2 regions of the Paraclostridium bifermentans genome follow, and region 1 is predicted to be linked to the other one. Evidence: a T-box and tRNA genes for the amino acid it is inferred to sense, from the RefSeq annotation. Region 1 holds a T-box; the other holds one or more tRNA genes.
What was found. A T-box is a leader RNA that pairs with one kind of tRNA and senses whether it is charged. The one in region 1 lies ahead of alaS (alanine--tRNA ligase), so its partner is inferred to be a tRNA-Ala.

Region 1 (5,013 bases):
TTGTAACTATATCTTTATCTAATTTAGCTATAGCATCTTCTTTCCATGCTTCTGCATCCATATTTCCTCTTGCATCTCTAGCTGTTTGTCTTTGTTTTTCCATTTCAGCTTTGAAGCCTTCTTCATCTATTTCTAAATGTTCTTCTTCTAATATCTCTTTTGTTAAGTCAACAGGGAACCCATAAGTATCATATAATCTAAATGCATTCTCTCCACTTAAAGTTTTCTCATTTTTAGCTTTTAACTCTTCTATATATGAAGATAATATTTCATTACCTTTATCTATAGTTTCATTAAACTTTTCTTCTTCTATTCTTATAACTTTTTTAATGTAGTCAGCTTTTTCAACTAACTCTGGGTAAGCTTCTCCACTTACAGATATAACTTCATCAACTAAGTTGTATAAGAATGGATCTTTCATTCCAAGTAATTTACCATTACGAGCAGCTCTTCTTAATAATCTTCTTAATACGTATCCTCTACCTTCATTTGATGGTAAAACTCCATCCGCAACTAAGAAACTTACACTTCTTATATGATCAGTTATTATTCTTATAGATTTATCAGTTTTGTAATCTTTTCCATATGTTGAATTTGTCATTTTCTCAACAGCATTTAATATTTGCTTTATAGTATCTACATCAAATATAGTGTCAACTCCTTGCATTATACATGCAATTCTTTCAAGACCCATACCAGTATCTATGTTTTTGTTCTCTAATGGATTGTAATTTCCTTCTTCATCTTTGTTAAATTGAGAGAAAACATGGTTCCAGAATTCTAAGTATCTATCACAATCACATCCTGGTTTACAATCTGGATTATCACATCCATATTCTTCACCTCTATCAAAGTGAATTTCTGAACAAGGTCCACAAGCACCAGTTCCTATTTCCCAGAAGTTATCTTCTTTTCCAAGTCTTACTATTCTTTCTTTTGGTATACCTATTTCCTTTTCCCATATTTCAAAAGCTTCGTCATCTTCAAAGTATACACTTACCCATACTTTATCTTGAGGTATGTTTAAATGTTCTGTAACAAACTCCCATCCCCATTTTAAAGTTTCTTCTTTAAAGTAATCTCCAAAAGAGAAGTTTCCAAGCATTTCGAATAATGTAGCATGTCTAGCTGTAACCCCTACATTTTCTATATCTCCTGTTCTTACACACTTTTGACAAGTAGTCATTCTCTTACTTGGTGGAATCTCTGTTCCTGAAAAATAATTTTTAAGAGGTGCCATACCTGCATTTATTAATAATAAACTTTTATCATTATGTGGCACTAATGAATAACTTGGTTGAACTAAGTGTCCTTTTGATTCAAAGAATTTTAAAAATTTACTTCTTATTTCGTTTAATCCCATTTTTTGCATTTTAAATTTCCTCCTTAAATTTGCTACTTTTCTGTGAATTAAAAAATCCCCGCCTCTATAATACTATAGGGGCGAGGATATATCTCGCGGTACCACCCTAATTACTGTAAAAAATCTACAGTATCTTCGGAAAACCTTAAGTTATAACGGAACTACCGTCAACTCCTACTTAGTTTCAAAGTTGATACTCCAAGACTGCTTCAACTAATCTATCATAAGGGCTTTCACCTATTCCCTCTCTCTGTAATGCATCAATTAATTTACTATTTCTCTTCACTGTATTTAAAATTATTTTATTTCTATATGATTAATAGTTATATTACTAAATTTTATGAAAATAATCAATAGTTTTTTATTATAGGCTTTTTTCTATTACTCCTCCGCCTACAACTTTTTCTCCATCATACATAACAACTGATTGACCTTTAGTTATAGCTCTTTGTGGTTGATCAAATACTATTTTAAATGTATTTTCTCCAACTTTAGTTACTGTAGCATCTGATGCTTTTGCTGAATATCTAACTTTAGCTTGTACTCTTATAGGTTCGTTTATATCATCTATTGAGATTAAATTTACATCCCTAGCTATTAATGCATTTGAGAATATATCTTCATTATCACCTAATACAACTGTATTTTTAACTGGGTCTATATCAACAACAAACATAGGCTTTCCAAATGCAATTCCTAGCCCTTTTCTTTGACCTATAGTGTAATTTATTATTCCCTTATGCTTTCCTAATACATTACCATTAGTATCTACGAAAAATCCTGGATCAATTCTCTTTTTAGAATGTTTCTGTACATATCCTGCATAGTCATTATCTTTTACAAAACATATTTCTTGACTATCTGGTTTATTGTGAACTTCTATACCTATCTCTTTTGCAATCTCTCTAACTTTATCTTTTTCATACTCTCCTATAGGAAGTAAAGTATGCTCTAGTTGCTCTTGAGTTAAATTATATAATGCGTAAGTTTGGTCTTTTTTATCCGTAACAGACTTTTTAAGTAAATATCTACCTGTCTCTTCATCTTTTTCTATTTTAGCGTAATGTCCCGTAGCTACATAATCACATCCTATCTGACGAGCTTTATTAAAGAAATCATCAAATTTTATATGCTTATTACAAGCTATGCAAGGATTTGGAGTTCTTCCGTTTAAATATTCATCTATAAATGGTTCGATTACCTTCTCTTTAAATACCTCGCTAAAGTTTAATACATAAAAAGGTATCCCTATTCTATCAGCAACTTTTCTCGCATCTTCAACTGCTGCTAATGAACAACATCCACCCTCATTTTCTATAAGTTCATCATCATCGTCTTGCCATAATTTCATAGTAACACCTATTACATCATATCCTTGCTCTTTTAAAAGATACGCTGCAACAGAACTATCTACTCCACCACTCATACCGATCATTACTCTTTTTTTCATATTATCACCTCGTTCTTTATATTATATATACTTTGATATATTTTTTAAAGTATTAACTTATAGGTTATCCATTAAATCATTTGCTTTTTTGTATAAATTATGATTTTTTATAAACCCTCTATAAGTTTTTATAAACCAAATTCCAAATATTAAAACTACTATATATATAGGCCAAGCCACTATACTTATCACTGCAAATATAATGCTAATTATAACCCCAATCATTCCTATTATTATTTTTGTATCCATTATTTGAATAAAGTCAGGAAAATAGCTTATACTAAACCAACTCATTGAGCTTAAAATTAACATCCCAAATACCATTATACCCGTAAAAGCAATTGGCGGAACTATAAGTACTTTTGAAATTATTTCCAAGGGTTTCTCTAGTACTTTTCTTAATGCCCAGTTTTTACTTATATTAACCTGATTTTTAAGTTTTTTATTTGTATAATTTAAAAATTGAGTTTTATCCATTTCATTGCTCCTTTTAAAATATATACTACTATGTTTTACATAATAGTATAACATAAAATACTTAACATGTCTTTAAATGATATACCCATATTAATTCACTTATATAGTAGTCACATTTTTAAATAATACTTTTATAAAGTTCGTGTTTATGTTTAAAATTTTCTAAATTTGGTATCAATAATAGTAAACTTATTAAAAAGGAGGTGCTTAAATTACTATGGATTTTAAAAATATAAATACTTTGCCTACTTATAGCGACGATAGAGTTTGCGTCTTACTTTATAACTTTAATACAAAAGATTTAAGTATGTTGAAAAATATATGCAATCTAATAGGCTTAAAAGATCAAATAGTCCTTGTGCCTAAGAATGCTACAACTTTAGTAAAAGATATTTTAAATAATAATATAGATGAAAGTTGCGAAGATGGATTAAAGCATAACACTGTTATATTTAATAATGTAGACCATGTTAAAATTCACTCTTTTATGGAAGCTCTTAAAAAATTTAGGATACAAAGACCTTTAATTGCTGTAGTTACTGAAACTTCCATTGACTGGGAATTAAATACTGTAATACAAAACTTAATTGAAGAAAGAGAAGCCTTAAAGTCAGGGAAACCTCTTAATCACTAAATTTAAAAAGCGCCCCGCAACAAATGCTACAGGGTGCTTTTTGTTTTATTTTAAATAGTTCTAAGTCATCTTTAGTTTCATCGGTGCATAGAAAAATGCAATAGCTGATATTATCCAAAAGCTAATATTAAACTTTATAACTAATGAAGCTAAAAATGTCATTCCCATTATATTTAATGCCATTATAGACTTTGTTTTTTGATAAGTATAAAGTCTTAAATATGCATATGCATCTCTTATTAAAAAATAATAAACAATATACTTTATAGTTTCAGTTATAGTAAGTAAATATACAAATTTTATATCAACACCTAATATATTTTTCAACTGAATTACAAACAAATATGCTAATCCAAAATATACAGTAGATTTAGAACAATATATGTAATTTGCATACTGTCTAATATTTTTCAAAATGTATAATTTTCTTTTACCTTCTTCATTCAAAGACTTAATTCTATCTCCAATAAATAAACTTGCAAAATAAGTCATTATAATAGTTCCAAGAGGAAGTGTAGCTATAAACATATAAAATAAAACTTCTTTAAACCCATCACTTACAGGCCAAGGTGCTAACATAGTTTTATACTCTTTTATAAAACTAAATCCAATTAATTTAGAAAACCACACATCTATCATAACCATTATAAAGCAAGATACTATACTCAAATAAAATAAATCATCAAAGATTTTAGTCTTTTTAGTTATAACATAACCACACATAATTCCAATAATCATACTTTGACTCATACAAATTGCCGATCCTATATTCCCCATTACTAATCCCACAATTATTAAACAAGTTACCATTGCAAGTATTGTAAATTTAAAATCGCATCTTAAATATATAATTGCTATAAAAATCGGAACTATTATGTCTATGTAAAGTCCATATAAAAGTCCTGTAGATATTGCAAATATACTACAAACTATGAAAAGTGAAGACATTATAGCTGCCTCAGTCATCTTTTTTATTTCCATATACAGCCTTCTTTCTATACAAAATTCACTTATATAATTTTGCCAACGACATTACAAACCATATATGTTGATCAAGTTTATAAGTGATTTAAAATATACATATTGATA
Region 2 (5,013 bases), 710 kb from region 1:
TCCGACCTATCAACCAGGTAGTCTTCCTGGGATCTTACCCTTACGGTGGGAAATCTTATCTTGAAGTTGGCTTCGCGCTTAGATGCTTTCAGCGCTTATCCATTCCGTACATAGCTACCCAGCCATGCCCTTGGCAGAACAACTGGTACACCAGAGGTACGTCCATCCCGGTCCTCTCGTACTAAGGACAGGTCTCCTCAAATTTCCTACGCCTGCGACGGATAGGGACCGAACTGTCTCACGACGTTCTGAACCCAGCTCGCGTACCACTTTAATGGGCGAACAGCCCAACCCTTGGGACCTACTACAGCCCCAGGATGTGATGAGCCGACATCGAGGTGCCAAACCTCCCCGTCGATGTGGACTCTTGGGGGAGATAAGCCTGTTATCCCCAGGGTAGCTTTTATCCGTTGAGCGATGGCCCTTCCATGCGGAACCACCGGATCACTAAGTCCGACTTTCGTCCTTGCTCGACCTGTATGTCTTGCAATCAAGCTCTCTTCTGCCTTTACACTCTACGCACGATTTCCGACCGTGCTGAGAGAACCTTTGAGCGCCTCCGTTACTCTTTGGGAGGCGACCGCCCCAGTCAAACTGCCCACCTGACAGTGTCCCAATACCTGATTCAAGGTATCTGGTTAGAATCTCAGTACTACAAGGGTGGTATCCCAAGGATAGCTCCACCGAGACTGGCGTCCCGATTTCATAGCCTCCCACCTATCCTGTACATGTAGCACCAAAATTCAATGTCAAGCTACAGTAAAGCTCCATGGGGTCTTTCCGTCCTGTCGCAGGTACCCGGCATCTTCACCGGGATTACAATTTCACCGAGTCTGTTGTTGAGACAGTGCCCAAATCGTTACGCCTTTCGTGCGGGTCGGAACTTACCCGACAAGGAATTTCGCTACCTTAGGACCGTTATAGTTACGGCCGCCGTTTACTGGGGCTTAAGTTCACTGCTTCGGATAAATCCTAACAGATCCCCTTAACCTTCCAGCACCGGGCAGGCGTCAGCTCCTATACATCGTCTTGCGACTTAGCAGAAACCTGTGTTTTTGGTAAACAGTCGCTTGGGCCTATTCTCTGCGGCCACCTCGGGCGTTAACCCTAACGTGGCACCCCTTCTCCCTAAGTTACGGGGTCATTTTGCCGAGTTCCTTAACAACAGTTCTCTCGCTGGCCTTAGGATACTCTCCTCACCCACCTGTGTCGGTTTGCGGTACGGGCACCTTTAATCTCGATAGAAACTTTTCTCGACAGTGTGAAATCAGCTACTTCGCTACTTAATTTCGCTCCCCATCGTACCCCAGCATTATCATGGCGGATTTGCCTGCCTTGACTGCCTCAGTACTTAGCCACACATAACCAACAGTGTGGTTAGCTTATCCTACTGTGTCATTCCATCTCTCAAACGATTATCGGTGGTACAGGAATCTCAACCTGTTGTCCATCACCTACGCCTTTCGGCCTCGGCTTAGGTCCCGACTAACCCAGGGCGGACGAACCTTCCCCTGGAAACCTTGGGTTTACGGCCCGTGGGATTCTCACCCACGTCTCGCTACTCATGCCAACATTCTCACTCCTATACTGTCCACACGTCCTTACGGTCATGCTTCAGCCTGCATAGGAAGCTCCCCTACCTATCATAAATGATATCGTAGCTTCGGTAGTAAGTTTTAGCCCCGGTAATCTTCGGCGCAGGATCACTCGACCAGTGAGCTATTACGCACTCTTTAAATGAGTGGCTGCTTCTAAGCCAACATCCTGGTTGTCTATGCAATCCCACATCCTTTACCACTTAACTTACATTTAGGGACCTTAGCTGACGATCTGGGCTGTTGCCCTCTCGACTATGAATCTTATTACCCACAGTCTGACTCCCAAGTATAAAATAACGGCATTCGGAGTTTGATAATCTTCGGTAAGCGCAATGCCCCCTAGGATATTCAGTGCTCTACCTCCGTATTTCTCAACCTTGAGGCTAGCCCTAAAGCTATTTCGGGGAGAACCAGCTATCTCCGAGCTCGATTGGAATTTCACCGCTATCCACAAGTCATCCCCGAGCTTTTCAACGCTCGTGGGTTCGGACCTCCACGAAATTTTACTTTCGCTTCATCCTGCTCATGGATAGGTCGCTCGGTTTCGGGTCTACGACAGCAAACTTAACGCCCATTTAAGACTCGCTTTCACTACGGCTCCATACCTTAAGTACTTAACCTAGCTTACTATCGTAACTCGTTGGCCCGTTCTACAAAAAGTACGCGGTCACACATATAAAGTGCTTCCACAGCTTGTAAGCGCAGGGTTTCAGGTTCTATTTCACTCCCCTCCCGGGGTTCTTTTCACCTTTCCCTCACGGTACTATGCGCTATCGGTCACTAAGTAGTATTTAGCCTTGGAGGATGGTCCCTCCTGCTTCCCACAGGGTTTCACGTGTCCCGTGGTACTCTGGATCACATCTAAAGTCTTCTCGTTTCAACTACGTGGCTATTACACTTTATAGCGGAGCTTTCCAACTCTCTTCGTTTACGATACCTCTTTGTTGATGATGTGTCCGCAACCCCAGCGAAGAAAACTTCACTGGTTTGGGCTATTCCGCGTTCGCTCGCCGCTACTTACGGAATCGAATTTCTTTCTTTTCCTCCGGGTACTTAGATGTTTCAGTTCCCCGGGTTCCCCTCACTAAGCTATGTATTCACTTAATGATACTTAGACATTACTCTAAGTGAGTTTCCTCATTCGGAAATCTTCGGATCAAAGTTTACGTGCAACTCCCCGAAGCTTATCGCAGCTTATCGCGTCCTTCATCGGCTCTTAGTGCCAAGGCATCCGCCCTGCGCCCTTAATAACTTGACCAGTTATTAAAAGTGTTATTTTTTAAAGAGTTTTCTTCTCTTATATTGGTTTATTTAATCATCACTAAATGTTATGCAGTTTTCAAAGTACTAATATGGTGGAGATGAGGAGGATCGAACTCCTGACCCCTTGCGTGCAAGGCAAGTGCTCTCCCAGCTGAGCTACACCCCCACAATATAAAGTTCATTTAAGAACTCTCAAAATTAAACAGTAGGTAATTACTCCTTAGAAAGGAGGTGATCCAGCCGCACCTTCCGATACGGCTACCTTGTTACGACTTCACCCCAGTCATTGGTTTCACCTTCGACGGCCGCTTCCTAAAAGGTTAGCTAACCGGCTTCGGGCGCCCCCAACTTCCATGGTGTGACGGGCGGTGTGTACAAGACCCGGGAACGCATTCACCGCAGCATTCTGATCTGCGATTACTAGTAACTCCAGCTTCATGTAGGCGAGTTTCAGCCTACAATCCGAACTGAGAATGGCTTTAAGGGATTAGCTCCACCTCGCGGCTTGGCAACCCTCTGTACCACCCATTGTAGCACGTGTGTAGCCCTAAGCATAAGGGGCATGATGATTTGACGTCATCCCCACCTTCCTCCGAGTTATCCTCGGCAGTCCCTCTAGAGTGCCCAACTTAATGCTGGCAACTAAAGGCAAGGGTTGCGCTCGTTGCGGGACTTAACCCAACATCTCACGACACGAGCTGACGACAACCATGCACCACCTGTCACCACTGTCCCCGAAGGGAAATCTCCGATTAGGGAGAGGTCAGTGGGATGTCAAGCTTAGGTAAGGTTCTTCGCGTTGCTTCGAATTAAACCACATGCTCCGCTACTTGTGCGGGTCCCCGTCAATTCCTTTGAGTTTCACTCTTGCGAGCGTACTTCCCAGGCGGAGTACTTAATGCGTTAGCTGCGGCACCGAGGGGGGTAACCCCCGACACCTAGTACTCATCGTTTACGGCGTGGACTACCAGGGTATCTAATCCTGTTTGCTCCCCACGCTTTCGTGCCTCAGTGTCAGTTACAGTCCAGAGAGCCGCCTTCGCTACTGGTATTCCTCCTAATATCTACGCATTTCACCGCTACACTAGGAATTCTACTCTCCTCTCCTGCACTCAAGTTCTCTAGTTTCAAAAGCTTACTACGGTTGAGCCGTAGCCTTTCACTTCTGACTTAAAAAACCACCTACGCACCCTTTACGCCCAGTAATTCCGGATAACGCTAGCCCCCTACGTATTACCGCGGCTGCTGGCACGTAGTTAGCCGGGGCTTCCTCCTCAAGTACCGTCATTATCTTCCTTGAGGACAGAGCTTTACGACCCGAAGGCCTTCATCGCTCACGCGGCGTTGCTGCATCAGGCTTTCGCCCATTGTGCAATATTCCCCACTGCTGCCTCCCGTAGGAGTCTGGACCGTGTCTCAGTTCCAGTGTGGCCGATCACCCTCTCAGGTCGGCTACTGATCGTTGCCTTGGTAAGCCATTACCTTACCAACTAGCTAATCAGACGCGGGTCCATCCTGTACCGCCGGAGCTTTGATACAAAAGCCATGCGACTTTCATATGTTATCCCGTATTAGTATACCTTTCGGTATGTTATCCGTGTGTACAGGGCAGGTTACCCACGCGTTACTCACCCGTCCGCCGCTCTCTCCGAAGAGATCGCTCGACTTGCATGTGTTAGGCACGCCGCCAGCGTTCATCCTGAGCCAGGATCAAACTCTCAAATATAATTTAAAAAGTTGTCCATCGCTCAGCTAATCATTATCTGAATATCTGGCTTGGTTGTTTGTGTTTAATTCTTTAAAAAAGAATTTTTATAATTAACCTACTGTTTAATTTTCAAAGTTCTTAACTTGTTTTGCCCTTTTCTTAAGGACAAGTAATACTATACCACCTTAATTTAATTAGGTCAACACTTTTTCCATATTTTTTATTTTATTTTTTTCAACATTTTTCACTATCAAGTCTAATCACTTGATATAACTAGACTTAAACTTATTTTAATTTTTATATTTTTGCACATAAAAATAACTTATATATTTAAATACATAAGTTATTCTTTACATTTTTAAATTTAATTATGTACATTTGTTCCAAAATATTTTTGAATACCTGCATATATAGCCCACGCTACTTTTTCTTGATACTTTTCAT

Region 2: it has a tRNA-Ala gene. The T-box ahead of alaS (alanine--tRNA ligase) is inferred to sense a tRNA for this amino acid. The anticodon was not compared.

What each region holds. Positions count from the first base shown of each region.
Region 1 is NZ_CP079737.1:814,748-819,760, reverse strand. Features, by position in the region: gene alaS (alanine--tRNA ligase) at 1-1,372, opposite strand, end outside; T-box leader at 1,437-1,658, opposite strand; gene mnmA (tRNA 2-thiouridine(34) synthase MnmA) at 1,728-2,813, opposite strand; gene KXZ80_RS03955 (hypothetical protein) at 2,871-3,290, opposite strand; gene KXZ80_RS03950 (DUF3783 domain-containing protein) at 3,508-3,924, shown strand; gene KXZ80_RS03945 (DUF2232 domain-containing protein) at 3,985-4,905, opposite strand.
Region 2 is NZ_CP079737.1:102,942-107,954, reverse strand. Features, by position in the region: rRNA gene KXZ80_RS00780 (23S ribosomal RNA) at 1-2,856, opposite strand, end outside; tRNA gene KXZ80_RS00775 (tRNA-Ala) at 2,952-3,027, opposite strand; rRNA gene KXZ80_RS00770 (16S ribosomal RNA) at 3,086-4,587, opposite strand; gene cwlD (N-acetylmuramoyl-L-alanine amidase CwlD) at 4,934-5,013, opposite strand, start outside.